DNA from 2 places in the Bacillus sp. VA13 genome. Region 1 is predicted to be linked to the other one. Evidence: riboswitches for the same ligand, from Rfam matches in the RefSeq annotation. Region 1 holds a riboswitch; the other holds the start of a gene.
The links. A riboswitch is a leader RNA that binds a small molecule or an ion and turns the genes downstream of it on or off. The one in region 1 is predicted to bind lysine.
Positions count from the first base shown of each region.

Region 2: another riboswitch for lysine. It lies ahead of AC0C66_RS06905 (aspartate kinase); the one in region 1 lies ahead of AC0C66_RS17845 (amino acid permease).

Region 1 is NZ_JBVQPP010000005.1:41,072-55,945, forward strand. It holds gene AC0C66_RS17800 (Na+/H+ antiporter) at 1-1,682, shown strand, start outside; gene yvgO (stress response protein YvgO) at 1,726-2,211, opposite strand; gene pgoN (glyoxal/methylglyoxal reductase) at 2,434-3,264, shown strand; gene modB (molybdate ABC transporter permease subunit) at 3,294-3,986, opposite strand; gene modA (molybdate ABC transporter substrate-binding protein) at 3,958-4,740, opposite strand; gene AC0C66_RS17825 (substrate-binding domain-containing protein) at 4,851-5,777, shown strand; gene AC0C66_RS17830 (LTA synthase family protein) at 5,804-7,657, opposite strand; gene AC0C66_RS17835 (metal-dependent hydrolase) at 7,757-8,239, opposite strand; gene sspJ (small acid-soluble spore protein SspJ) at 8,408-8,548, shown strand; lysine riboswitch at 8,667-8,846, shown strand; gene AC0C66_RS17845 (amino acid permease) at 8,951-10,360, shown strand; gene AC0C66_RS17850 (iron-hydroxamate ABC transporter substrate-binding protein) at 10,715-11,662, opposite strand; gene AC0C66_RS17855 (FecCD family ABC transporter permease) at 11,867-12,913, shown strand; gene AC0C66_RS17860 (FecCD family ABC transporter permease) at 12,913-13,923, shown strand; gene AC0C66_RS17865 (ABC transporter ATP-binding protein) at 13,939-14,748, shown strand.
Region 2 is NZ_JBVQPP010000001.1:1,319,726-1,334,599, forward strand. It holds gene AC0C66_RS06880 (acyl-CoA thioesterase) at 1-279, opposite strand, end outside; gene sdhB (succinate dehydrogenase iron-sulfur subunit) at 339-1,100, opposite strand; gene sdhA (succinate dehydrogenase flavoprotein subunit) at 1,103-2,863, opposite strand; gene sdhC (succinate dehydrogenase cytochrome B558) at 2,897-3,505, opposite strand; gene AC0C66_RS06900 (YslB family protein) at 3,797-4,243, shown strand; gene AC0C66_RS06905 (aspartate kinase) at 4,287-5,516, opposite strand; lysine riboswitch at 5,642-5,821, opposite strand; gene uvrC (excinuclease ABC subunit UvrC) at 5,886-7,658, opposite strand; gene trxA (thioredoxin) at 7,794-8,108, opposite strand; gene abfB (alpha-L-arabinofuranosidase AbfB) at 8,436-9,923, opposite strand; gene etfA (electron transfer flavoprotein subunit alpha) at 10,137-11,114, opposite strand; gene etfB (electron transfer flavoprotein subunit beta) at 11,150-11,923, opposite strand; gene AC0C66_RS06935 (enoyl-CoA hydratase) at 11,938-12,714, opposite strand; gene fadR (fatty acid metabolism transcriptional regulator FadR) at 12,729-13,313, opposite strand; gene lcfA (long-chain-fatty-acid--CoA ligase LcfA) at 13,438-14,874, opposite strand, start outside.

The sequences.
Region 1 (14,874 bases):
CGCTGGCAGCGGCTTTTGGACTTGCGGCCATTCTTTCACCGACTGATGTTGTCGCTGTCAGCGCATTATCAGGAAGAGTGAAAATGCCAAAAGGGATTCTTCGATTGCTTGAAGGGGAAGGGCTGATGAATGACGCATCAGGTCTGGTGGCCTTCAAGTTTGCGATTGCAGCTGCAGTGACCGGTGCATTTTCATTAGCACAAGCGGCTGTCAGCTTTGTATTTATTTCTCTCGGGGGATTGCTGTGCGGGGTTGTCATTTCGTTTTTGATTATTCGTTTTCGCCTATTCTTGCGCCGCCTTGGTATGCAGGATGTCACGATGCATATGCTGATTCAAATTCTGACGCCGTTTGTGATTTATTTGGCAGCGGAAGAAATCGGCGTTTCCGGCATTTTAGCCGTTGTAGCGGGAGGCATTACCCATGCGGTTGAACAGGATCGTCTGGAATCAACGATGGTCAAACTGCAAATCGTCTCCTCAAGTACGTGGAACATTATTTTATTTATTTTGAACGGTCTTGTCTTCGTTATTCTCGGGACGCAGATTCCGGACGTCATTTCTGTCATCTTTAACGACACCGCAATCAGCAACTTGAAGGTGATCAGCTATATCCTTGTGATCACATTTACGTTAATGCTTCTCAGATTTCTGTGGGTGCTGTTCTTCTGGAATGGCAAATGGTTCTTTAATAGGGATCAGAACATCTATAAACCGGGTCTTCGTTCAACGCTGTTACTTTCGATTTCCGGTGTGCGCGGAGCTGTAACGCTTGCGGGTTCTTTCTCCATTCCGTATTTTCTGGAGGACGGCACACCGTTCCCGGAAAGAAATCTGATTCTTTTTTTAGCAGCCGGCGTCATTTTATGCACACTTGTCATTGCCACTGTTGTACTCCCGCTTCTGACTGAAAAAGAAGAAGAGGATGAGAAACGAAATGAAAAGCTGCTGACGGCAAGGCGCAAATTGATTAAAACAGCTCTCCGAACGATTAAAGAGGACATGAACGATACAAACAAAACAGCCTCTCTTGCGGTTATAGCTGAATACAATGAGAAAATGAAAAATCTTCGTTTTCAGCAGTATACATCATCTAATCGGATCAAAAAGCAAGAGCGAAAAGTCCGTGCGCAAGGGGTTAACGCTGAGCAAGAGGCACTGGTGAAAATGCTGGAGCGGGGAGATATCCCAGAAGAAACGGCAAATGTGCTGCAAGAACGGTTTAACGAATTAGAAATTTTGTATGGCAACCCATTTAAAGTCGGATTATCAAAAACAAGGCTCAAGCGGCTGATGTATTGGATTTTCTTCGGTGAACATAAAAAGCCGGAGATGTCGATTTTAAATGAAGCGGGATTGATACGGGCAACGAGAGTGAAAACAGCAAAAGCAGCGATAGAATACTTGGAAAAACATAAGACGGAAGAACATAAAGAAGTGTTTTTATCTGTCATTACGTTTTATAAACAATTAATTTTCAGGCTGGAGCACAGCCATCATGAGCTGAAATCAAGCGCTCATTTTGAAAATCAGAAGCTGGAAGTGAAGCTGAAGGCTGTGCAGGCGATCAGAAATGAAATTCAAACGCTCTTCGAGGAGCGGGAAATTTCCCGGGACATCTCCCATGAGCTTCGCCAATACATTAATGATGTGGAAGCCGCCATGCTTGAAGGCGGCGAATAAATACAGCAAAAAAGCTGGCGTCTAACGCCAGCTTTTTTCTATATTAAGGGCGATGGAATTCGACAGTGCTGCCATCCCGGTCGAACCAGCCTCTGAAGGCCCAGTTGATCCAGCCGCCATCACCTTCGTTTGTAAAGGTTCCGTCTTCAAATACCCAAATGCCGTACGTAATGCCGTCGTAAACGGCTGAACCGTAAAATTGTACACCGTTCAAGTGATCTTCATACTCCTGGCTTAAATTAAATACCATGACGTTATATTTTTGGCCGGATGCGTAGAAGGAAGACTCCATGAGGTTTTTCACAAATCCATCCCGGTTCTGTGAGGATTTGATGGCATCGGCAATCTGATTGGCAATGCCAAGCACATCAAGGTTTACATTTAAACCGACCTCAGCCGCAGTTGCTTCGGCTGTTGTTGTCTGCGAGATCTTCGGAGCGGGGGTTTCTTCAGCGGAAGCAAAGGACAAAGGGGCAATTGTCAAAGCGGCACCAAGAGCAAGTGTCATTGGGATACGAATCCGTTTCAAGTTGTTTCCTCCTTTGTTTTTATGTGGTTACACTACACGCATACCCTGCTAAATGTATTGATAATCTCAATATTGTTAAAATAGGAAAAAAATAGTGTTTGGGTTTGCCTGTGCTGTGAAAAAAGAAGCAAAAAGAGGCTCTTAAGCGTATTATTGGTATCGGCTGAGAGGAATGTGAGATAATATAGACGCTTACATTTCAGTGAAAGGGTGGATGTTCAAGTGCCAACAAGTTTAAAAGATACTGTAAAGTTACATAACGGAGTGGAAATGCCTTGGTTCGGTCTTGGTGTTTTTAAAGTAGAAAATGGAAGTGAAGCGACTGAATCAGTGAAAGCGGCGATTAAAAACGGCTACCGCAGCATTGATACAGCAGCTGTCTACAAAAATGAAGAAGGCGTTGGCATCGGGATCAAGGAATCCGGTGTGGCAAGAGAAGAGCTCTTTATTACATCAAAAGTATGGAATGAAGATCAAGGCTACGAAACAACGCTTGCTGCCTTTGAAAAAAGCTTGGAAAGACTTCAGCTTGATTACTTAGATCTATATTTGATCCACTGGCCTGGCAAGGATAAATATAAAGATACATGGCGTGCGCTTGAAAAGCTGTATAAAGACGGCAAAATCCGCGCAATTGGTGTCAGCAACTTCCAAGTTCATCATTTAGAAGAACTGCTGAAAGACGCAGAAATCAAACCGATGGTGAACCAAGTAGAATTTCACCCTCGTTTGACGCAGAAAGAATTAAGAGATTACTGCAAAGCGCAAGGCATTCAGTTGGAAGCGTGGTCTCCGCTCATGCAGGGACAGCTTTTGGATAACGAAGTGCTTGCACAGATTGCTGAAAAACACAATAAATCTGTGGCTCAAGTCATTTTGCGCTGGGATCTGCAGCATGAAGTGGTAACAATTCCAAAATCCATCAAAGAACACCGTATCATCGAAAACGCTGATATTTTTGATTTCGAATTGTCTCAGGAAGACATGGACAAAATTGACGCGTTAAACAAAGATGAGCGTGTCGGTCCAAATCCCGATGAGCTCCTGTTCTAATGAAAAACTCCCCGTCACGGGGAGTTTTTTTAGTGTGTTTTTTTCTGTTGAATGAAAAACAGCATCAAAAAGGAAATGACGACAATACAGACGACCCACGCCCAGGCTAGGGTATTGTTGCCGGAATCCAATGCGACATAAATGGCCGTCGGCAGTGTTTGCGTAACATCGGGGATGTTCCCTGCAAACATGAGTGTTGCGCCAAATTCTCCGAGCGCCCGCGCAAGGCTGAGGATGCTTCCGGTCAGCAATGAAGGATAGGCGAGCGGGACTGAAATATGGATAAATACCTTCCATCTGCTTGCGCCGTCTAGCATTGCCGCGCCCTGTATATCGGGATCAATGTCAGCAAATCCGGTTTTGGCGGATTGATACATGAGCGGAAAGGCTACAACCGCCGAGGCGATTACAGCGGCCCACCAGGTGAAAATGACAGGCTGCTGAAAGACCCACTCGATGGCTTGACCGATAAAACTGTGCTTTCCGAAAATGACGATCAAGATAAAACCGACAACAGTAGGCGGAAGAACGAGCGGAAGCATAAAAAATGTTTCGAGCGCCGTTTTTCCGAAAAATGATGCCCGCGACATCCATGCTCCAGCCAGTGTTCCGAGAATAATGACAACAATTCCGGCAACTGCCGCCACCTGAAAGGAAAGCAAAACAGGTGTGAAAAACTCTGAAGCGCTTATGCTACTCAGCAGTAAAACCATATTTCTCAAATACTTTCATTGCTTCATCAGATTGCAGGTACTCGTAAAATTCCTTCGCTTCCTTACGGTGTTTTGTATCTTTTACAATTCCTAACGGATAGACAATCGGGCTGTGTGTATCTGCTTTTGCCTCGTCAATGATTTTAGCCTTTTTTGAGATCAGAGCGTCTGTTTTATAAACAACGCCTGCGTCTACATTGCCTGTTTCAACATAAGAAAGAACTTGGCGAACGTCTTTTCCGTATACGATCTTATCCTTCACTTTGTCCCATAGAGACAGCTTTGTCAGTGATTCTTTCCCGTAAGCTCCTGCCGGCACGGATTCCGGCGTTCCGAGGGCGATTTTTTCTGAATCAGCCAGATTGCTGAAGCGAGTCACAGGCGAATCGCCGTTTTTCGGCACGACCAGCACAATTTCATTGCCGACTAAATCAGTGCTGTCTTTTTTGGCGATATCCCCATCATCCACCAGCTTTTGAAATTTATCCTCAGCAGCTGAGAAGAACAGGTCAGCTCCTGCTCCTTGAGAAATCTGTTTTTGCAAGGCGCCGGATGAGCCATAGTTATCTTGGATTGTAATGTTTTGATGTTCTTTTTCGTAATTCTTTTGGATTTCCTCAAGTGCATCCTGTACACTGGCGGCAGCTGAGATGGTTAACGTAACTTTTTTCTCGCTGTCCGTTGAAGACTGGTTTGAAGAACAGCCTGCTGCAAGCAGAAAAGCGGTTAAGGCTGCGATTAAAATAGAATACTTCTTAAACATGATTGCACCCCTTATCATTAGATATAACTAATTATAACTGATTATGTTTGGTTTATGTGGGTTTTTTTACATTCGACGAAAAGGTATAATAAAATAGGAGAGTGATGATGATGAATGAAACCTCTTCCTATACGATAGAAGAAGTTGCAGGTCTGCTGAAGGTATCAAAGCTGACCGTTTATGATTTGATTAAAAAAGGCGTGCTGCCTGCTTACCGTGTCGGAAGGCAGATGCGTGTGGATGAAGAAGATTTAAAGCAATATAAAACGAATATGAGAATGTCTCAGCCCATCGCTGCAACAGAAGCGCTGAAACAGGTGCAGGAGGCTGAGCCGGACGGCAGACCGAATGTCATGATCAGCGGACAGGACATTTCGATGGATATGCTCAGTAAGCATTTGGAGAATGCCATTCAGGAGACGCCGCTCCGCAAATACAAAGGAAGCTTAAACAGCCTGATTGATATGTATCAAGGAAAGTGTGACATTGTCAGCCTCCATTTGTACGATGCAGAAACCAGCCAGTATAACGCGCCTTATGTGAAACGGATTTTGTCAGGTGAACCGTTTTGTCTGATCAATGTCGTTCTCCGCAAAGCAGGACTGTATGTTCAAAAAGGGAATCCGAAAAACATTCAAGGCTGGGAAGACTTGAAAAGGACCGATATCCGGATTATCAACAGGGAAAAGGGTTCGGGCGCAAGGGTGCTCCTTAATGAACAGCTTGGCTTGCTTGGTGTGAATCCGGCTGATGTAAAGGGATACGGCGAAATCGTGACCGATCATTACGCTGTCGCTTCACAAGTCTCAAGCGGACAGGCTGACGCAGGAATCGGGGCGCAGCACGCGGCACATATGGGCAGTGTTGATTTTATCCCGCTTATCGACGAACAATATGATATCGTCGTTTTGAAAAAACATGAGCAGCTGCTGAAGGCAGTGATGGAGATCTTGAATTCTGAGGAATATAAGGCGAATCTGTCTCATTTAAACGGCTATCACACAAAGCTGACCGGTAAAGTAATGTTTGAAACGTAAAAAATCCCTCTGTACAGAGGGATTTTTTATTCATAAAAACGGAGCAGGTCGCCGTTTAAGATTTTATCAGAGAAAGACAGCTCTTCGTTTGCTTTCTCCTTATAAGGGAGGCACTCATTCTGATCTTCCAGCGCTTCACCTGTTTTTTGGCTGTAGCACGTGTTTTTCGTGTATACATAGTCGTTCGTTATAAAACTGCCGTTTCTCAGCACGGCGAATGGGGTGCGGTCATCTGACAGCAAATCGTTGCCGAATTGAATATCGCCCTTTGTTTCAATGCCTAGCAAATGCATCAGTGTCGGCCTGACGTCGACCTGCCCTCCGGCGTCAGAGATGGTTTCCGGCTTTTGATCGGTAATTCCCGGGATATGTATAATAAACGGTACCCGCTGGAGCTGAACGTTGTCATACGGCGTGATTTCATCTTTCCCTAAAAACTCAGCCATCGCATCGTTATGGGCTTCTGAAATCCCGTAATGATCTCCCATAAACACGATCATCGAATTTTCGTATAAGCCCTCGTTCTTCAGTTTTTTGATAAAATGCTTCAATGCCTCATCTTCATAGCGAACCGTTGTCACATAACGGTTTAGCAGGTCGCTGCTTGAATCGTATTCATCAATCAGCTGATCCTTTTCATCAATCTCAAACGGAAAATGATTCGTTAATGTGATGAAACTGCTGTAGAACGGCTGCGGCAGGCTTTTCAGCTTTCCGGCTGACTGCTCTAAAAATTCCTTATCCTTTAAGCCCCAGCTTGTTGATGTTCCGGGAGTGACATGGAAGTCATCAACATCAAAAAAGCGGTCAATCCCAAATGTATCGTACATCACATTTCGGTTCCAAAATGTTTTATGATTGGCGTGAAAGACGGCTGAATAATAATCATGTTGTTTCAGCGATTTGTACATCGTATGAAATTGATGGTCGCTTTTCGTGAAAAAGACGGCGCCGCTAAGGGAAGGATACAGCGAGTTAGCGACGATGAATTCTGAATCAGATGTTTTGCCTTGTTCGGTTTGCTGATAGAAATGATCAAAGTAATAGCTTTTTTTGATGAAATCATTCATAAACGGGGTAATTTCTTTTCCATTTACCTTTTCATTCAGAACAAAGCTTTGGGTCGATTCAAGCGTCACAAAGATGACGTTGCGCCCCTTTGCCAGCCCAAACTTGCTTTGGTCAGGCTTGCTGTAATCAGCCTCTGTGTAGTTTTTAATGGCAGTCATGCTGTCTTCATCTGCAAATGCTTTCGCGCTTATATTCACAGTCTGAGATATCGTATCGTAGATATGAAATTGAAACAGACCGATGCTTTTGACGAGCATTTCCCGGTCAAAGGAATGTGCCAAAAGCCTCGGCTGCTGTACTTCTGCAAGTGCCAGGGTGCATAAAATCATGCCGCAGGAAGCTGCATAGTACCGTTTGACCGTGCGGGATGCGGCTTTTGTCTGCGAGTGTTTCTCTTTTCGGGCAAGCAGCAGAAGAAAAACCAAATCCGCAAACAGGGCGATAAACAGAGGGTTGAACAGTTCTTTTACACTGCTGCCCATATCGCTCATGTTACTGGCCTGAAACAAAACCGGGATGGTAATAAAATCGATATAAAAGCCGTAAAAAATCGTGTTGGAAATCAAGATTACAGTCAGAACCAAATTGGCAATCAGCAAAAAGACCCGCTGCTTATTTTCTTTCAGAAGCAGGCCGATCCCGAATAAAGGAAGGATAAAGCTGAGCGGGTTGATCAGCAACATCAGCTCCTCCAACAGAGAATCGATCTGCAAATCAAAGCCGAGTTTATAGATCGCATACGTTTTGATCCACATGAATACGATCGAAATACATAAAAACCGCTGATTGTGAAAAAAGGTTCCTTTCATTAATATGACTCCTCACGTTTTCTTGATCATCTGCATGAAATGCTTCTTATGTAAAACCTACTAAAAACAGCCCGTTCAGACAAGTGTCAGCACTCACGTTTAAAACATGCGTCCATGAAACAGCATATAAAAGTAGTAACATGAAGCAATTGTCAGCCCGGCTAACACGAGCTGCTCGGAAAAACTGCCTGTCTTCATATATAGTGGGAGCCGCACGCGGATCGTTGAAGGGAATAATAATTTGATTCCGTTCACCGTCCAAGCGTCAAGAATCAAATGGCTCGCCATTCCGATCATCAGTCCGGTTGATATGTTTTTATCTGGAATATATGTGCCTGTGATAAAAAACATGATGAGCAGAAACAGCAGGCTGTGCGTAAAGGTTCGGTGGCCAAAAACGGAGCTGACCACTTTCGATAAAATAGGAAATCTTCTCCCGATTTTGCTTTGCGTGTGGCAGATATCGGGTATCAATGCCCCAACCGCGCCTGACGCAGCCATAAGCACTGGATCAAATCCATAATAATAAGCCACTGCCGTACAAGAAGCGATGCCTCCCATGATGTGTGTTTTTCCTGTCATTTCCCGCTTCTCCTTTTATCTTTTGCAAAAAATCTCTGAATTACAAATATATCAAGAGAATGTATGTTTGATCAACAGGACTTTGTACGATAAAAAATTTCCCGCATAATTTCTCAAGGAAAAAGGCATCTTAAACATGTACCTATTTTCTATAAAGAGGTGATACGAATGGGTTTCTTTAATAAAGATAAAGGAAAACGTTCTGATAAAGAAAAAAACGTAATCCAGGGAGCTCTTGAAGATGCCGGTTCAGCTCTAAAAGATGATCCGCTTCAAGAAGCTGTGCAAAAAAAGAAAAATAATCGATAAACCACAGTGCGGATAGGGCTTGTCTCTATCCGTATTTTCCATCTGTTCCCTTTGACAGATCATCCTTTCTTTGATAACCTTCTGGGAGTAACTGAATATTTAAATCCTCACTCTTTCTCAGTGAGGTAGAGGTTGCGCGGATGATGAGTCACACATGCTAGGCTGACAGGAGCTGTTAAACATGTGTAAAAGGCATCAGCGCCGAAGTGTGGAGAAAGCCGATCCTTCTCTATGCTGGGACTGTATCTGAATAAGTGCAGGACTGCCGCGTGCTTTTTCGCGGAGGGCTATCCGGAGATCAAGGGTGTGTGTTTCTTTAAGCATGGACTTTTGTTCAGGCTTTTTTTGCGTTTATATGATCTCGGGGTCTGGTCCGTACAAAGAATCATTGGAGGTACTGGAATGGAACAGACGAAAAAATGGGGTTTTTGGTTATTAACGGCGTTTGTCGTTGGAAATATGGTTGGATCAGGAATTTTCTCCCTGCCGAGTTCGCTTGCTACGATCGCAAGTCCGCTTGGCGCTACGTCCGCCTGGCTTTTGACGGGTGCCGGCGTGCTAATGATTGCGCTTGTCTTCGGGCACTTGTCCATTCGCAAGCCTGAGCTGACAGCGGGACCGCAAAGTTATGCGAGAGCGCTGTTTTCTGATCCGAAGAAAGGGAACGCTGCCGGATTCACAATGGTGTGGGGCTACTGGGTGGCGAGCTGGATCAGTAACGTGGCGATTATTACAAGTCTTGCCGGTTACTTGACTTCGTTCTTCCCGGTCTTGGTTGATAAACGTGAAATGTTTTCAATCGGCGGGCAAGAGGTGACACTCGGCCAATTGCTGACGTTTGCTGTATGTACAATTTTGTTATGGGGAACGCACACGATTCTTGTTTCAAGCATTAACGGTGCAAGTAAATTAAACTTTATCACAACGTTTTCGAAAGTATTAGGTTTTGTCTTCTTTATCGTTGCCGGATTGTTTGTATTTCAAACGACATTATTCGATCATTTTTATTTTCCAATTCAAGGCGAAAACGGCACAAGCATCGGAATTGGCGGCCAGGTTCACAACGCCGCAATTTCTACTCTTTGGGCGTTTGTCGGAATTGAATCAGCGGTTATTCTGTCCGGACGCGCGCGTTCTCAGCGTGATGTAAAACGTGCGACAATTACCGGATTGCTGATTGCATTGAGCATTTATATTATTGTGACTTTAATTACGATGGGCGTTCTGCCGCATGATAAGCTTGTCGGCTCTGAAAAACCGTTCGTTGATGTGCTGTATGCGATTGTCGGGAACGCGGGAAGCGTGATCATGGCCCTATTGGCGATTCTTTGCTTATTCGGAACGATGCTCGGATGGATTTTGCTTGGCTCTGAGGTTCCTTACCAAGCTGCTAAAGCAGGAGATTTTCCGGCATTCTTTGCGAAAACGAATAAAAAGGGAAGTCCGATTAATGCGCTGATTATTACAAATGTGATGTCACAGGTCTTCATTTTCTCTGTTATTTCCCGGACAATAAGTGACGCATTTACGTTTTTAACGACAGCGGCAACACTTGCGTATTTAATTCCGTATTTGGTATCAGCGATTTACAGCTTGAAGCTTGTCATCAAAGGTGAAACATATGACCAGCTAAAAGGCTCCCGCGTAAAAGACGGATTGATTGCGATTTTAGCGTGCGTATACTCATTGTTTGTGATTGTAACAGGCACAGCGGATTTAACGACATTTATTCTCGGCATCGGTTTATTCTTTGTCGGGTTGATCGTTTATCCATTTGTGGTTAAAAAGTTCCAGAAAGAAAAACAAGCATAAACAAAAGACACCTGATTTTCAGGTGTCTTTTTTATCGAAATGCAATTTCTCCTGTTAGTAATCCGATCGTTAAAATAGCTGACAGGAAAGCTGAAATAGAGAGAAAAACCTTTGCGGATAATCGCATATGCAAAAACCGTTTTTTCAGTCTCTCCAGAAAACTAAACACGACTAACACTATGATGAATACCAAGAGCACATGATAAAAAGGTTTTCCGATATAGAGCCTGTTAAAAAAACTGATCGCGATGATCATGCAGCTAAATATGACGCAAGAAAATATCCGATATGGTTCAAAATGAGCCGCTCCTTTTAATGGATGGAAAAAGAGCCGCAGGCAGGCGGCTCTTTTGTTTATTTTGTTAAGCTTTCCGTAATAAACTTCAGCTGGCCCTCTAATGAAATCGGGTCTGTAAAATAGAAGCCAATTGGGTCAATCTTATAGACATGGTCATTTTTAACGGCGCTTAGGTTCTTCCATATGGAGCTGTCAAAAACGCCGCCATCATCACCGCCTGATTGCCATGGTCCTGCGAAAATATAATCTCCGGCGAAGTCAGGGAGCTTCTCTAATGAAATACTTGTATATCCAGGACCCTGGTCAATGGCTTTTTCTTTTGTCAGCTTTGTAGCCTGCAGGCCGAGATCTTTGTAAATAATGCTTCCGCCTCTTCCAAAATCTTTACCGAATACGTAAATGTCTTTTCCATTCGTTTGCATAATGGAAATTGTTTTGTCACCGACGGCTTTTTTGATTTTTGTTTTAGCTGCCGCAACTTTGTTATCCCACTCAGCCAGCCATTTTTCCGCTTTATCTTCAGTTCCCGTCATTTTTGCGAATTCTTTCAGCTGTTCGATATTGTCGAGCTTATCGTATTTTACCGCGACAGTCGGCGCGATTTTCTCAAGCTTTTTAATATCAGCGCCTTGCGTTGTCCAGACAATAATCAAGTCAGGATTCAAATCAATGACTTTTTCAATGGACGTGCCGTCTCCGATGTTTGTGACACCATCGGTTTTTCCTTTGTAGTAAGGGTTTTTAAATACATTCTCAGGCGCACCGACGACGTTGATGCCCAGTGTTTTGAAGTAGCCGTAGTAGCCGTCAGCCATGACAACCACCCGTTTAGGATGTTTAGGAATTTTCACATTTCCGTTTTCAGCCTTGTATGTAATGGTTTCTTCGTCTTTTGAATCAGAGGAAGAGCCTTTGCTTTCTGAGTTATTTCCGCAGGCTGCCAGCGCTGCAATTAATAGCATGGCAAAAAATGCGGCTCCGAGTTTCTTATAGATATGGGTCATATCTCATACCTTCTTTCTGGAAAATAGGTGATAAAGAGAATCATTATCAATGTGATTATACCATCGCAAGAGCCAGTTGACACGATATTTTTGCAATTATATTCTCATTTTTGTTTAAAACGCTCTATTAAATCAGCGGAAAAAAGTGATATACTGGAACAGCAATTGATAATCATTATCAGTATCGGAAAGGAAGTACGGCTGTTGAGTCAAAAGAAAAATAGACAGACCACATCAGAAGAAATCCAATGGACGTCAAGGTCATATGGCGCGGTCATTGTCCTTATTGCAGGGATATGCTTACTATGCCTTGGCGCGCTTTTATCCATATCTCTCGGTGCAGCGGATATTCATTTGCGCACTGTGTGGGACGCCATCTTTCATTTTCAGCCGACAGAGACGTCCCACCAAATTATACACGATCTTCGGCTGCCAAGAACGGCTGCTGCCGCACTTGTCGGCGCATTGCTAGCAGTGTCGGGAGCGATCATGCAGGGGATGACGAGAAACCCTTTGGCAGAGCCTTCGATTATGGGCGTTACATCGGGCTCCGCGTTTGCCGTTTCGATTGCGTTTGCCTTTTTCCCCGGACTTTCTGCTATGGGGCTTGTGCTATGGTCCTTTGCAGGAGCGGGGCTGGGGGCATCGACGGTAATGGGTATCGGCATGTTTTCAAGGGGCGGACTTACGCCTGTAAAACTTGCTCTCGCGGGAACGGCTGTTACTTATTTCTTTACGGGCATTTCAACCGCCATTGCAATCCGCTTTGATGTCGCTCAGGATATCAGTTTTTGGTACGCAGGCGGAGTAGCGGGCGTGAAATGGTCAGGTGTCCAGCTTTTGCTTCTCGCAGGGGCTGTCGGTTTAACGCTGGCGTTTATCATCGCCCGGTCTGTGACAGTGTTAAGTCTCGGTGATGAGCTGGCGAAAGGGCTTGGACAATATACATCAGCGGTAAAACTGGTTGGCATGCTTGTCGTTGTGATTTTGACGGGAGCTGCGGTTTCCATAGCTGGCACCATCGCATTTATCGGACTGATCATTCCGCATATTACCCGGTTTTTGGTCGGTGTAGATTATAGGTGGATTATTCCTTGCTCGGCAGTGCTCGGCGCTGTTTTGCTTGTGTTTGCTGACATTGCGGCAAGACTCGTAAATGCGCCCTTTGAAACGCCTGTCGGCGCGCTGACTTCTCTAATCGGCGTTCCCTTTTTCTTTTATTTGGCACGCCGTGAAAGGAGAGGGCTGTAATGAAAACAAAAACGAAAAAGCCATTCTTTGTGATGGCTGTGACCTTTCTGCTCATCGTGCTGGTATTTTTTATCAGTCTAAATTTGGGCGTCATCAAAATTGCACCGCTTAAAACGCTTCAGGTCTTTTTCGGCCAAGGAACGGCGCGTGACGAGCTTGTTTTATTTGAGTTCAGGCTTCCCCGGATCATCCTTTCCTTGCTCGTTGGGGCAGGAATCGCTGTTGCTGGAGCCATTTTGCAAAGCGTGTCTCAAAATGATCTGGCTGAGCCCGGTATTCTCGGAATTAACGCCGGCGGCTCTCTTGCTGTTGTGCTTTTTATTTACTTTTTTCAAGAGTCAGCTTCAGACCTCAGCTTTTTCGGTACATTTATGCTGCCGTTCAGTGCGTTGGCGGGTGCGATCCTCGCCGCGTTTCTCATTTATCTTCTGGCTTGGAAAAAAGGCGTGACCCCGATTCGCCTGATTTTAGTCGGCATTGGTGTGAATGCCGGATTTAACGCCCTGTTGCTGATTTTTCAGCTCAAGATGGACCCTCATGATTTTATGCAAGCCGCGGTTTGGATATCCGGCTCGATATGGGGGGCGAACTGGAATATGATCTGGGCGATTCTCCCTTGGATTGTGATCTTGCTTCCGTTTACTTTATATAAGGCACGCTATTTGAACATTTTACAGCTTGGAGACCAATTAGCGACCGGGCTGGGCACTGCTGTGGAAAGGGAAAGACGGATTCTTCTTCTGGCAGCGGTCACACTTGCCGCTTCATGCGTGGCAGCTGCAGGGGGCATTGCGTTTCTCGGATTGATCGCGCCCCACGTGGCAAGAAGGCTTACCGGTCCCCGTCACCAGACGCTGATACCGGTCTCCGCCTTCATCGGCGCATTTCTGTTTTTGCTCGCAGATACGCTGGCGAGAAATGTATTGGCACCGTCAGAAATTCCGGTTGGACTTGTCATTTCCGTGTTAGGTGCGCCTTACTTTATTTATTTATTGATGAAAGCGAATTAGAGGAGGGGGCCGAATATGAATTCATTATCAACAGATCAGCTTGGAATCGGTTATGGCGACAGGGTGATTGTAGAAGAGTTAAATATATCGATTCCTAAAGGGAAAATTACCACCCTAATCGGCCCGAACGGCTGCGGGAAATCAACGATATTAAAAACAATGTCCAGAATTATGCGTTCACATGCAGGGACCGTCTATTTAAACGGCAAAGCGATTCATAAAATGTCTACAAAGGACATTGCGAAAGATATGGCGATTCTGCCGCAGACACCTGAAGCGCCGAGCGGTTTAACGGTGTATGAATTGGTATCGTACGGCAGGTTTCCGCATCAGTCAGGATTCGGCAGATTAAATGATGAAGACCGCCGGATTATCAAATGGGCGCTTGAAGAAACAGGCATGGCTGAATTTGCTGAAAGGCCGATTGAGGCACTGTCAGGCGGACAGCGTCAGCGCGTGTGGATTGCCATGGCGCTTGCACAAGGGACTGAATTGCTGCTGCTGGATGAACCTACAACGTATCTTGATCTCGCACACCAGCTTGAAATTCTTCAGCTGCTTGACAGACTCAACAAAGAGCAGGGGCGGACGATTTTAATGGTCATTCATGATCTTAACCACGCAGCCCGTTTTTCTCATTATATGATCGCGCTCAAAAAAGGCACGGTCATCAAGGAAGGCACCGCACTGGAGGTCATGACACCGGACATTTTGAAGCAGGTATTTCAGATTGATGCCGAAATCGTGACTGATCCCCGTACAAATAAACCTGTATGCTTGACCTATGATCTGATTAAAAATGAAAAAGCGCTTGTTTCTGTGTAAGAAAAATCCCGGTTCAGAGCCGGGATTTTTTTATTTTCGGCCGTGAAAATACAATTTTTCTATTTGATCCCATCATTTCAATAAAAAGATTGCAAGTCTTTTTGAATTAATAGATAATATTGGTTA
Region 2 (14,874 bases), on a different contig from region 1:
TGTTTTCACATAGATGCGCAGCTCTTCATAAGGCATGACTTGGCGCAAATAATCGCATTGCTGGCTTGCCACGACTGTCATGGTCTGTTTGTTTTCATTCATCATATTCAGCTTTTTAAAATAAGAAATCCGCGCCTCCTCAAAGTATATGAAAGGGACTACATTATTCATATGGCCAAACATGTCCGTCTCGGAAAAACGCACGGATACTTCATTAAAAAAAGAAAAGGACTCTTTCCATTCTTGAAACGGCTCATCAATATAAGCGGGAAGCTTCATCTTTATTCATCTCCTTATTGTTAAAAAAACCTCTCCCATGCGGAAGAGGTTGTTTCTTCTTATACTCTGTCGCTTCCGAAGAAATTGCGGAACGCTTGTAAGTTTGTATCTCTGTTTAAGGCTGCAATGGAAGTAGTGAGCGGGATGCCTTTCGGACAGGATTGAACGCAGTTTTGCGAGTTGCCGCAATCTGCAAGGCCGCCTTCATCCATCAGTGCTTCTAATCGGTCAGATTTATTCATGGCGCCTGTCGGATGTGCGTTAAACAGGCGGACCTGAGACATCGGTGCCGGCCCCATGAACTTCGATTTGCTGTTCACATTCGGGCAGGCCTCGAGGCAGACGCCGCACGTCATGCATTTTGATAATTCATATGCCCATTGACGGCGTTTTTCCGGCATTCTCGGTCCCGGTCCTAAATCGTACGTGCCGTCAATCGGTATCCACGCTTTTACCTTTTTCAATGAATCAAACATTCTGCTCCGGTCAACCTGCAAATCACGCACGACTGGGAATGTTTTCATTGGTTTTAAGCGGATCGGCTGTTCAAGCTGATCGATAAGTGCCGTACAAGACTGGCGAGGCTTTCCGTTTATGACCATTGAACATGCGCCGCATACTTCTTCAAGACAGTTCATATCCCATGTGACAGGGGTTGTCTTTTCACCTTTCACGTTAACCGGATTCCGGCGAATTTCCATCAGGGCGGAAATGACGTTCAGGTTCGGGCGGTATGGAACCTCAAATTCTTCATCGTAAGGCGTGCTGTCAGCTGTATCTTGACGTGTGATAATAAATCGTATGGTTTTTTGTTCACTCATGATTATTTCGCCACCTTCTTCTTCGAGTAATCCCGCTTCCGAGGCGTTATCAGTGATACATCGACATCCTGATACTCAAATTCCGGCGCTTCATACGGGCTTACATGTTTAGCCATTGTTGTTTTGAGCCATTCATCATCATTACGTTCAGGATAATCCGGTTTATAATGGGCGCCCCGGCTTTCATTGCGGTTGTATGCGCCAAGGGTAATCACCCTTGCAAGCTGAAGCATGTTCGAGAACTGGCGTGTGAACATTGCCCCCTGGTTGCTCCATTTTGTTGTGTCATTGATGTTGATCTTTTTAAATCGCTCCATTAATTCCTGAATTTTGTCATCCGTTTTCAAAAGCTTGTCGTTATGGCGGACAACTGTGACGTTCGCCGTCATCCACTCACCAAGCTCTTTGTGAAGAACATAGGCATTTTCGGTTCCGTCCATACTCATAATCTCAGCCCATTTTTCTTCTTCTTTTTTAACGTGAGCGTCAAATAAAGATGAGGACATGTCTTCTGCTGAAGATTCTAAGCCGTTTACATATTTCACCGCATTCGGTCCGGCCACCATTCCTCCGTAAATCGCGGAGAGCAGAGAGTTTGCCCCCAAGCGGTTGCCGCCGTGCATAGAGTAATCACATTCCCCGGCTGCAAACAGTCCCGGGATGTTTGTCATTTGATCGTAATCCACCCATAAACCGCCCATAGAATAATGGACCGCCGGGAAGATTTTCATCGGAAGCTTCCGCGGGTCGTCTCCCATGAATTTCTCATAAATCTCAATGATGCCGCCAAGCTTGATATCAAGCTCTTTCGGATCTTTATGAGACAGATCGAGATACACCATGTTTTCGCCGTTAATGCCGAGCTTCTGGTTGACGCATACATCAAATATTTCGCGTGTCGCAATATCACGCGGCACCAGGTTTCCATAAGCCGGATATTTTTCCTCTAAGAAATACCACGGCTTACCGTCTTTATATGTCCACACGCGACCGCCTTCACCGCGCGCTGATTCACTCATCAGTCTTAGTTTGTCATCGCCCGGTATGGCTGTCGGGTGGATTTGAATGAATTCTCCGTTTGCATAATACGCTCCCTGCTGATAAACGATCGACGCAGCAGACCCTGTATTAATCATGGAGTTAGTCGATTTCCCAAAAATGATTCCCGGTCCGCCCGTCGCCATGATGACAGCGTCTGAACGGAAGGATTCAATTTGCATGTTTGTCAGGTTTTGCGCAACAATTCCGCGGCAGGTTCTGTCATCATCTAATACAGCGCCAAGGAATTCCCAGCCTTCGTATTTTGTAACCAGACCCGCAACTTCGTATCTGCGCACTTGCTCGTCCAGTGCGTAAAGCAGCTGCTGTCCCGTCGTCGCACCCGCATAAGCTGTTCTGTGGTGCTGTGTACCCCCGAATCGGCGGAAATCAAGCAGCCCTTCAGGCGTCCGGTTAAACATGACGCCCATCCGGTCTAATAAGTGGATGATAGAAGGCGCCGCTTCACACATCGCTTTAACCGGCGGCTGGTTTGCAAGAAAGTCTCCTCCGTATACAGTGTCATCAAAATGTTCCCACGGAGAGTCACCTTCCCCTTTTGTATTGACCGCTCCGTTTATGCCGCCTTGCGCACAAACCGAATGAGAACGTTTGACAGGAACGATGGAAAACAGCTTAACCGCCATTCCTGATTCCGCTGCTTTAATTGTCGCCATGAGGCCGGCAAGACCCCCGCCGACTACGATAATGCTTGATTGACTCATGATAGCCCCTCTCCCTCTAGTAATCTAGTACTCTTAAACAAATGCAAAAATCGCTTTTAAGCCTACGTAAGACAGTGCAACAAAAATAATCAGCGTAACGTAAGTCGAAATTCTTTGAGAACGAGGCGTTACCGTGATGCCCCATGTAACAGCGAAAGACCATAAACCGTTCGAGAAGTGGAAAATTGTTGATAAAACACCGACAATGTAAAAGCCAAGCATAGCCGGAGAGCTCAAAATATTCGCCATCATGTCGAAATTGACCTCAGCGCCCATTTGTGCGGCAATACGGGTTTCCCACACGTGCCAGCTCACGAAAATGAGGGTGATGATACCGGTTACACGCTGCAGGACGAAGAGCCAGTTTCTCATATAGCTGTATTGACCTGCGTTATTTTTTGCAGTAAACGCTATGTACACACCATAAACTGCATGATAAATTAATGGTAAGAAGATAATAAAAATTTCCAAGGCATACCTGAAAGGCAGACTATCCATAAAATGAGCAGCACTATTGAATGCTTCAGCGCCCCTTGCGGCAAACTGGTTGACGACTAAATGCTGAATGAGAAAGATGCCGACCGGTATGACGCCAAGCAAGGAATGCAATCTTCGAAAATAAAACTCTCTGTTCCCAGACATTACTTTACCCCCTGTTTGATAAGTGCGAAATGTGCTAAATCTCTTCCCCCACTTCTTTCAATTGTAAGCACTTTATTAAGATTTATTGACAATTTCATTTTACTCCTCCCTCAAAAGGGCGTCAAGAAAACGCGTACATAAATTATAATTTTCCGAATTGAATAGTTGATTTAAAAATTTTATTTTATCAATATATGTTTCTGTTTAATTTTTCATAAGAATTATAGGATCATTCTGTAATCCTCCCCCCTGTTTGGGCTATAATATACCAAGGAGAGAGGGGAGACAGATATGAAGTCTAAATTTGAAGCATCTATTGACAACCTAAAAGAAATTGAAATGAATGCCTATGCCTACGAACTAATACGAGAGATCGTTCTCCCAGATATGCTTGGCCAAGATTACTCTTCCATGATGTATTGGGCTGGGAAACATCTCGCCCGTAAGTTTCCTCTTGAATCATGGGAGGAATTTCCGGCCTTCTTTGAAGAAGCGGGCTGGGGAACCCTCACCAACGTAAGCGCTAAAAAACAGGAGCTTGAATTTGAACTTGAAGGGCCGATCGTTTCCAACCGGCTTAAACATCAGAAAGAACCATGCTTTCAGCTGGAGGCTGGTTTTATTGCTGAACAAATTCAATTGATGAATGACCAGATTGCCGAATCATATGAACAAGTGAAAAAGAGAGCCGATAAGGTGGTTCTGACTGTGAAATGGGATATGAAAGACCCAGTGTAATCAAAAAGGCGGTGACTATATAGTCCCGCCTTTTTGATTGTCATTACACAGCTGAAGGGTGTTTTGAAAGCTCAAATGCATCGTGCAGCGCTTCAACTGCTTTCACCATGTCATTTTCACTTACGACTGTTGATACTTTGATTTCAGATGTGCTGACCATTTTGATTAAAATGTTTTTTTCCGCCAGTACAGCAAACATTTCAGCTGCTACACCAGGATTTGAGACCATGCCGGATCCAACAATGGATACTTTAGCCAATTTGCTTTCTGTCTCGATTTTCTCGAATTCAAGCGCGTCTTTATACTCTTCAAGCACCGCAACGGTTTGGTCTGCGTCTTCTGTTTTAACTGAGAAGGAAATTCCGGTCTGATGGTCTCCGGCCTGCGTTTGGATAATGATATCGACGTTAATGTTTCTTTTGGCAAGTGTTGTAAAGATAGTAGACAGGGTTGTCAGGCCGCTAGTCAGACCGTAAATGGTTACTCTTGTGATTTGATCTTCGAACGCAATGCCTCTGACAATTAAATTTTGCTCCATGGATGATTCCTCCTCAATTAATGTTCCCGCTTCTGTTTCTGTACTTGAACGCACTTCTAACGGCACTTGGTAATTTTTCGCGAATTCAACGGCTCTCGGATGAAGAACGCCGGCGCCCAAATTGGCAAGCTCAAGCATTTCATCGTATGAGATGCCGGCAAGTTTTCTCGCTGATTTCACATAGCGCGGATCGGTTGTAAACACTCCGGGCACGTCCGTGTATATGTCACATTTATCCGCTTTTAATGCGGCAGCCAAAGCGACTGCTGTTGTGTCTGAACCGCCCCGGCCCAATGTCGTGATTTCGCAATCCTCTGCCATGCCTTGGAATCCTGCCACAATGACAATCTTTCCTTGCTCAAGCTGGTCTGCTAAAACCGAAGTGTCGATATCTGTAATTCTGGCGTTTCCGTGAACGGCTTCCGTGCGGATTCCCGCCTGCCAGCCAGTATAGGACACAGCGTCATAGCCTTTTTCCTGCAGCGCCATTGAAAGCAGGGAAATGGTGACCTGCTCGCCCGTCGCCAGCAGCATATCCATTTCGCGTTTGCTCGGCTGGTCAGAAATTGCTTTTGCAAGGCCGACCAATTCGTCAGTGGATTTTCCCATAGCTGAAACGACAACAACGACTTGATGGCCCTTCTGCTTTTCTGAAATCGCGCGGTTTGCCGCATTTTGAATTTTTTCGACTGAGCCGACGGAAGTACCTCCGAATTTTTGTACAATAAGACCCATGTATTACCACCCTTTACATTTTGGTTCGTGCGGGTGAGGAGAAAGAGCGCTTTGTCCACAATAAAAAAAGCAATGAGAGGAATGCTCTCATTGCTTATCAATTAATCATCATAAATGATTATGAACAACGAGATAGCCCTCCAAGAAAATGATTTCTTGACAGCCCTACATTTATTCAATGCACGGCCAGCAAATAATACCGATGGGGTTTTATTTGCTTCGGCGACGCTCCCCTTTCAGCCTTTTTCACAGAATCCATCTTTCTCCAAAGGCTTACTCTTGAAGTTCGCACCTCTATCTTCACCATATAACACGATCTAACTATGAAATTAGTTCACATTTTATCAGATCTTTTTTAAAAGGACAACATTATTTTTGCAATTTGTCGTAAAGCAGCTGAGCAGCCGCTGCGGGAACACCCGCTTTTTGGATGTCCTCAAGGCTTGCTTCCTTCATTTTTTTAACCGAACCGAAATGCTTTAACAGCATTTTCTTTCTTTTCTCTCCGATACCCGGGATGTCGTCCAATACGGATTGAAACGCGCTTTTTCCGCGGATTTGCCTGTGAAAACTGATCGCAAAACGGTGCACCTCGTCCTGAATGCGCTGCAGGAGATAAAATTCCTGACTGTTTCGTTCCAGATACACCGTCTCCAGCGGATCTCCGATTAATAAATTTGAAGTTCTGTGTTTTTCGTCTTTGGCTAAACCGGCGATCGGGATATCCAAGCCGAGTTCATTTTCAATGACATCCCTTGCAGCGTTGATCTGCCCTTTTCCTCCGTCAATGATGATCAGATCAGGCAGCGGCAGATTTTCGCGAAGCACTCTCGTATAGCGCCTCCTAACAACCTCTCTCATTGAGCCGTAATCATCCGGTCCCGTAACGGTTTTGATTTTATATTTGCGGTATTCCTTTTTGTTCGGTTTGCCGTCGATAAACACGATCATCGCGGAAACCGGGTTTGTCCCCTGTATGTTTGAGTTATCAAACGCTTCAATTCTGTGCGGGGTATAAATATTCAATGCTTCACCAAGTTTATGGACAGCCCCGATTGAGCGCTCCTCGTCCCGTTCGATTAAGGAGAATTTTTCTTTCAGCGCGATTTTCGCGTTTTTATGGGCCAGCATAAGCAGTTCTTTTTTCGAGCCTTTTTTCGGCTGATGGACGTTTGTTTCCAGCAGCTGCTCGATCATGGATTGATCAACGCTGTCCGGAACTAAAATTTCCTTTGGAAGAAAGTGGTTGTTTTTTGAATAGAACTGCCCGATGAACGTAAGAAACTCTTCATCTGCTTCCTGATAGAGCGGGAACATGCTGACATCGCGTTCAATGAGCTTTCCTTGGCGGATAAAAAAGACCTGTACGCACATCCAGCCCTTATCATATGCGTACGCGAATACGTCACGGTCGACTAGATCGTTCATCGTCATTTTTTGTTTTTCCATCGTTGATTCAATATGGGCGATTTGGTCACGAAGCTCTTTTGCCCGTTCAAACTCAAGATTCTCAGCAGCCTCATGCATTTTCTCTTCAAGCTCTTTTTTGACCTCATTATAGCCGCCCTTTAAGAAACGGGTAATGCTCTCAACCAGTTCTCTGTTCGTCTCTTCGGAAATATCCTTTACGCACGGAGCGAGACATTGGCCCAGATGATAGTAGAGGCACACTCTGTCCGGCAGCTTGGAGCATTTTCTGAGAGGGTACAGACGGTCGAGCAGTTTTTTTGTTTCCCTTGCGGCCTGTACATTCGGGTACGGCCCGAAATAGCGCCCTTTGTCTTTTTTGACATTGCGGGTGACAATCAGCCTTGGGTGGCGTTCATGGGTGAGTTTTATGAAAGGATAGGTTTTGTCGTCTTTCAGCATGACGTTGTATTTCGGATCATGCTTTTTGATCAAGTTCATTTCTAAAATAAGCGCTTCAAGATTGGAGGACGTCACGATATATTCAAAATCCTCGATTTCCGTCACAAGCCTTTGTGTTTTCGCATCGTGAGAACCGGTGAAGTAGGAGCGCACTCTGTTTTTCAGCACTTTTGCTTTTCCTACGTAGATCACAGTCTGCTGCCGGTCCTTCATGAGATAACACCCGGGCTGATCGGGAAGGAGGGCGAGTTTTTCTTTCAGTTGTTTGTTCATATATTACCCTTCCTTATGTTTAATCCTTTGTTTCCAGTTTAACACGAACGTTTGTTTTTCTCTATGCTTCACGATTGGCGAATAAAAAGAGCGATCCCTCAATCGGAATCGCTCTGGCATGTAAGCAGCCGAGAATTAAAGATGTTTGTTTACAAGCTCTTGCAGCGCTTCTTTCGGTTTGAAGCCGACAGAAGTTTCAACTACTTCTCCGTCTTTTAACACAAGAAGTGTCGGGATGCTCATAACGCCGTATTTTCCGGCTGTTTCTTGGTTTTCGTCCACGTCGATTTTTACGATTTTCAGTTTGTCTCCCATTTCTTGATCTAGTTCTTCAAGAACAGGTGCAATCATTTTACAAGGTCCGCACCAAGGAGCCCAGAAGTCAGCCAGTACGACGCCTTCGCTTGTTTCAGCTGAGAAAGATTGATCAGTTGCTTTTACGATAGCCATTATTGAATTCCTCCAATTGTGAAATGATGATTTTTAGTATAGCATCTCCCATTCGTTCACGCTATTTTAATGCTTACAAATTATTTTTTCCTGATCACAATCGGTTTACTCATGTTTATCTGGATTGAATGGGTTATGTCACTTTGCATTAAAACACGAATCTGATAATGGCCCCAATGACTACAATCGCCCCGATGATCATTAGAATGGTACGAAGCATAGAATAACATCTCCTCTTCACTGTCATGTACCTTTACCATGCCCTGGCGGAGCTGTTTTAAAACATGAAAAAGAGCGCCGGCATGAAGCTCCGGCGCTCTCACGCGATTAAGAATCAGCACGCAGCGTGAGTAAGACGACTGACATTGGCGGGAGTTTTACTTTCAGTTTGTTTTTGTTGAGCGTGTATTGGCTGAAAGATTCCGGTTTGACGTGATGAGGATCGTCAAACGTGTTATGCGCATTCATTTTGTCAGCCGTCAGAATGACTCCGGAATGGTCCGCTGTCTTGTGAATGCCTCTCAACTCGATCTCAGCCTCCGCTTTGTTTTGGTGATCAATGTTGCAGATCGTGATATTGATATCGCCTTCTGCATGTTTCGAGGCTGAAATACTGATTTGCGGCAGCGTTTCACCCTTCCATTCATAGTCAGCAGACGTTGTTTCAGTGTTTAAAAGAGAAGCGTCCTGGTGTACCTTAAACATATCAAATACATGGTACGTCGGTGTCAAAAGCATCCGCTCTCCCTCAGTCAAAATCATCGCTTGAAGAACGTTTACTGTTTGGGCGATGTTGGTCATTTGCACTCGGCGGCAATGCTGATGGAAAATGTGGAAATGAGAAGCCGCCACCAGTGCATCACGAATGGTGTTTTGCTGATACAGGAAACCAGGGTTCGTGCCTGGCTCAGGATCAAACCACGTGCCCCATTCATCAATAATCAGCCCGACCCGCTGCTCCGGATCGTACCGGTCCATAATCGTGCCGTGTTTTTGAATCAATTCATCGATGTATTTGGCTTTTTTCATCGTAATGAACCATTCGTCCTCCGTGAATTCTGTGGCTGATCCTTTGCCTTTCCAGAAATCACCCGGAATCGTGTAATAATGAAGACTCAATCCGTCCATCAGGCCAGCGGCTTTTTTCATGAGCACGTCCGTCCAATGAAAATCGTCCACATTTGCGCCGCCTGCAATTTTGTATAGTTCATTCCCGCTGTAATTGCGGACATAGGTTTGAAAACGCCGGTATAGATCTGCGTAGTATTCAGGATGCATGTTGCCGCCGCAGCCCCAGTTTTCATTGCCTACGCCGAAATATTTCAGCTTCCAAGGCTCCTCTCTTCCGTTTTGTTTTCTCCAGTCTGACATCGGCGTGCCTTCTTCAAACGTCATATACTCGATCCATTCCGCCATTTCCTGAACCGTTCCGCTTCCGACATTGCCGCAAATATAAGGCTCGCATTCAAGCAGCTCGCAAAGCATCATAAATTCATGCGTTCCGAATTCATTTGATTCAATTGTACCGCCCCAGTGCGTGTTAAGCATCGTCTTACGGTCACCGACACCGTTTGCCCAATGGTATTCGTCTGCAAAACACCCTCCCGGCCACCTGAGGACAGGAATATTCAGCTGTTTGAGCGCTTCCAGCACATCCTTTCGTATTCCGTTTATGTTGGGAATGTTCGAGTCCGTTCCGACCCAAATGCCCTCATAAATCCCTCTTCCTAAATGTTCCGCAAAATGACCGTATATATTTTTGTTAATGGTTCCTTTTACAATATCTGTTTGGATCACTGCTTGATGTTCAGACATGCATGATCATTCCTTTCATACGAATATGAAAAGCACCACAGTCAAATATGTGATCTGTCTTTTGCCTGAGGAGTCAGCATGAATGTAAGCGCTTTTAAAGTAACCATATTATATATGTTCGTACATGTCAACGACATTTTTTCTAAAATTTATATTTGTACGTATGTATTCAAATATATAAAAACCCCGAACTTCAGCAGTCCGGGGTTTTCTTTACGAGTGTATATTTAATTGCTTGAATTCCTCAGTTAATAACGGGACAACTTCAAATAAATCGCCTATGATGCCGTAATCCGCTATTTTAAAGATATCCGCTTCAGGGTCTTTATTGATGGCGACTATCACCTTGCTGTTTGACATGCCGGCCAAATGCTGGATGGCGCCGGAAATGCCGCAGGCAATGTACAAATCCGGGGTAACGACTTTCCCGGTCTGCCCGATTTGGAGAGCGTAATCGCAATAATCAGCGTCACACGCCCCGCGAGATGCCCCGACTGCGGCCCCCAGCACCTCGGCAAGCTCTTGCAGCGGCTGAAATCCTTCCTTGCTTTTGACTCCGCGGCCGCCTGCAACGATAATTTTGGCTTCGGAGAGATCAACGCCGTCCGCTGTTTTTTTCACGACCTCTTGAATAACGGTGCGGAGGTCAGTAAGAGAAACATCAACGCTTTCGATATTCCCCGACCTGCTGGCGTCTTTTTCTGAAGCTTGAATATTATTAGGGCGAATCGTTGCAAAAATCAGCGGATCGGTTGAAATGACGCGTTCAAATGCTTTCCCCGAGTAAATCGGCCGCGTGAACACGACATTCTCTCCGGTAACGCTTACATCTGTAGCATCTGAAATTAAGCCTGTTTGCAGCCGGGCCGCGAGCTTCGGTGAAAGGTCTTTGCCCATGGCCGTGTGCCCGCATATGACTGAATCGGGTTTTTCTTGGTCAATAATGGCCCTCATGACCTGGCTGTATCCGTCTGCCGTGTATGCTTTCAGCTTCGGATCCTCAGCTGTGAGAACTTTATCGGCTCCGTAATGGATAAGCTCTTGTGCAAGGCTTTGTACATTTTCTCCGATGAGAACACCGATGACTTCTCCATCGCCTGAAATGGTTCTTCCTGCAGCTAATGCTTCAAAGGTGACATTCCGCAATTCTCCATCGCGTATTTCTCCGAGTACGATCACTTTTTTTCCCATTCTAACATCCCCCTGTTTCTTTGAATGTCCAAGCTTTAAATGACTTTAGCTTCGCTGCGGAGCAATGAGACGAGCTCTTTTGCCTGTTCGGCAGGCTCACCTTGGAGAAGCTTCCCGGCTTCTTTTTTCGGCGGCAGAAAACGTTCAATGGTTTTCATCTTAGGTTCGGCATCCTCTTCGTCCAGATCAAGATCATCAAGTTCTAGTTCTTCAAGCGGTTTTTTCTTGGCCTTCATAATTCCCGGAAGCGATGGATAGCGCGGTTCGTTTAAGCCCTGCTGAGCTGTGACAAGCAATGGGAGTGTCGTTTTGATTTTTTCAACATCCCCTTCGACGTCCCTTTCTGCTTCTGCATCAGTGCCGCTGATTTCGAGTTTGGTGATCGTTGTGATGCACGGAATGTCCAGTAGCTCGGCAAGCCGAGGCGCTACTTGTCCTGAACCTCCGTCAATGGCAACATTTCCGCCGAGAATCAAATCAAACTCCTGATCCTTCATATAGTGGTATAAAACTTGAGAAATGGAATATTGGTCGGGCTCTTCGAGATCATCTTCTATGTTGATTAAAACGGCTTGGTCACATCCCATGGCAAGCGCAGTGCGCAGTTCCTTCTCCGCTTCTTCGCCGCCGACAGTGACGGCGGTGATCGTGCCGCCGTGCTTTTCCTTTAGCTGGATGGATTCTTCTATCGCGTACTCATCGTATGGATTAATAATCCATTCCGCTCCGTCATCCTGAATCTTTCCTGCTTCAATGACGATTTTTTCTTCTGTGTCAAACGTCCGTTTCATCAGTACAAATAGATTCATGATCATATCCCCTTTTATTCGCCTTTGAACTGAGGCTTTCTTTTTTCGAGAAATGCCTGGATGCCTTCTTTGGCGTCCTCTGACTCAAATGCTTCTCCAAATCGTTTTGCTTCAAGCTTTAAGCTGCCTTCATAGGAATACACCTTATTGGAATAAAGAAGCTCAAGTAGAGATGCCAGCGTTTGCGGGCTTTTTTCTGCAAACTTAGCGGCAAGTGCTTTTGCTTTTTCAAGCACTTCTCCTTCATCTTTTGCTCCAAGTGACACAAGTCCGAGATCAAGCGCTTCTTTTCCGGATATCGGTTCTCCTGATCCGATGAGCTCTAGTGCTTTGGCTGTACCGACATATCTCGGAAGACGCTGTGTTCCCGCAAAACCCGGTATAATACCGAGGTTAAGTTCCGGAAGCCCCAGCTTGGCGTCTTCTGCCGCAATTCTGATATGACAAGCCATCGCAAGCTCCAGCCCGCCTCCAAGAGCAGCACCGTGAATCGCCGCGATAATCGGTTTTGGGAAGCCTTCAATTCTTTCCATCAGCTGCTGGCCGCGCTCAGCCAGCAGTGAGGAATCTTCATTGCCTTTAAGCGATGTAAATTCTTTAATATCAGCCCCGGCTGAGAAAAATCTTCCCTCACCGTGAATGATAATGCTTCGTACGCCTGCATCTGTCTCACATTGATCAAGACAGGAGGACAGCTCTTCTAATATCCGGGTGGAAAGCGCATTTGCCGGCGGATTGTGAATCGTCAAGACTGCCACAAATTGATCAACCGCAAGTGAAATTGCATTCATAGGACAGAACCCCTTTACTTATTGTGAATTCCGGACACCAACAATTCTAAAACGCTGTCTGACAAGGCAGCGAGATCGTACTTTTGGTCATTCATAACCCAAGTTGTCACGGTTTCGTCAATCGTTCCAAAAATCATCTGCCGGGCGAGGCGGACATCGAGGCCTTCTTTTAACTCGCCTGATTGTATGCCTTCCATCAAAATACTATCCAAAATATTTAAGTAGCCTTTTAATATTTCATTGATTTTCTGGCGCAGCTCCAAGTTTGACTGGCGGAGCTCAAGCTGAGTGACAATCGCGAGATTATGATCATCCGCTAAAAGGGAAAAATGCTTTGAAATCACAAGCGCCAGTTTCTCTTTCGCTGTTGTCTTTTCTTTTATGTCCTCTTCCATCCGCTCAATAAATTGGCCCATTTTTTCTTTGAAAAGAGAAATTAAAATGTCTTCTTTGTTTTTGAAATAGAGGTAGATGGTGCCGTCCGCCACTCCGGCTTGTTTGGCAATTTTGGATACCTGTGACTGGTGGTAGCCGTTTTCCGCAATGACTTCTACTGCTGCATCAATAATCTGCATATACTTTGGCCGTTTTTGCTTCAATGTTCATCGTTCCTTCCTATAGAAATGAATGACTATTCATTCATAATTTCATGATAAAAAGGATTTTCGGCTTTGTCAAGTTTATTCGCAGGTATTCTCTTTTTCTTATGTCATTTGTCATTTGTTATTTGACATGATGATTTTCGGCTTCTTCAAGTAAACGCCTTCTTAAAATTTTTCCGACTGCCGTTTTCGGCAGCTCTTTTCTGAACTCATAGGCTTTCGGCACCTTGTAGGGAGCGAGGCGGGATCTCGCGAAAGTGTCCAGTTCTTCTGCATCAGCTTTTGCGCCTTTCTTTAACACGACAAATGCTTTTACTGTTTCTCCTCTATAGGAATCAGGCACACCGGCAACCACAATTTCCTGGATGGCTTCATGTTCATAAAGCGCTTCTTCTACTTCACGCGGGTAAATATTGTAGCCGCCGGCAATGATGATGTCCTTCTTCCTGTCGGCAATATAGAAAAAGCCCTCTTCATCCATATAGCCCATGTCTCCGGTGAACAGCCAGCCGTCTCTCAGTACAGCGGCAGTTTCCTCCGGTTTGTTCCAATATCCTTTCATGACTTGCGGACCTTTTACAATGATTTCTCCATGCTCATATGGAGCAGCATGCTTACCCATCTCTTCCGAATAGATCGCGGCGTCAGTACTCGGCCAAGGACAGCCAATACTGCCTGGCTTGTTTTTCCCCCAGATAAAATTGGCATGTGTCACTGGGGATGCCTCAGACAAGCCGTAGCCTTCCACAAGCTTTCCGCCAGTCACCTTTTCAAATTTCTGCTTTACCTCCACAGGCAGTGCGGCTGATCCGCTAAGACAGCTTTTAATGGATGACAGATCATAATGCTGCAATTCGGGGTGATGCAAAAGGCCAATGTAAATTGTCGGTGCGCCCGGAAAGAGCGTCGGTTTTTGTTTGTCGATGATTTTGAGCGTTTCGAGCGGATCAAACTTAGGAAGAAGAATCATTTCGAAGCCTAGTTTAATCGAATAATTCATCACTGCCGTCAGTCCGTAGACATGAAAAAACGGGACGATGCCAAGCACTTTTTCAGCCCCTTCCTTCACATCGTACATCCAAGCGGAGCACATTTCAGTATTGGCCAAAATATTTTGGTGCGTGAGCATGACTCCTTTTGGAGCCCCCGTTGTTCCTCCGGTATATTGGAGGACAGCGATATCATGTTCAGGATCGATCTTCGGGATTGTCAGGAGCTCAGTTTTTTCCTCCTTCATGCTGGAAGCGAACATGTGAATGTGATCTTTTCTGTCAAAGTCGATGTGCACTTTTTGTTTTTGCGTCAGCGGGTAAAGAATATTCTTCGGAAAAGGCAAATAATCTTTTACGCTGGTGATCAAAATCTGATCTACAATTGATAACGTTTTCATTTTTATTGCCTTTGGGAAAAGCAAATCTAAGGTGATGATCACGCTTGCCTCAGCATCTCTCAGCTGGTATTCAAGCTCGTGCTCGGTATAGAGCGGATTCGTCTGCACCACGATGCCACCGGCAAACAAAACGCCATAATAAGAAATCACTGCTTGCGGGCAATTGGG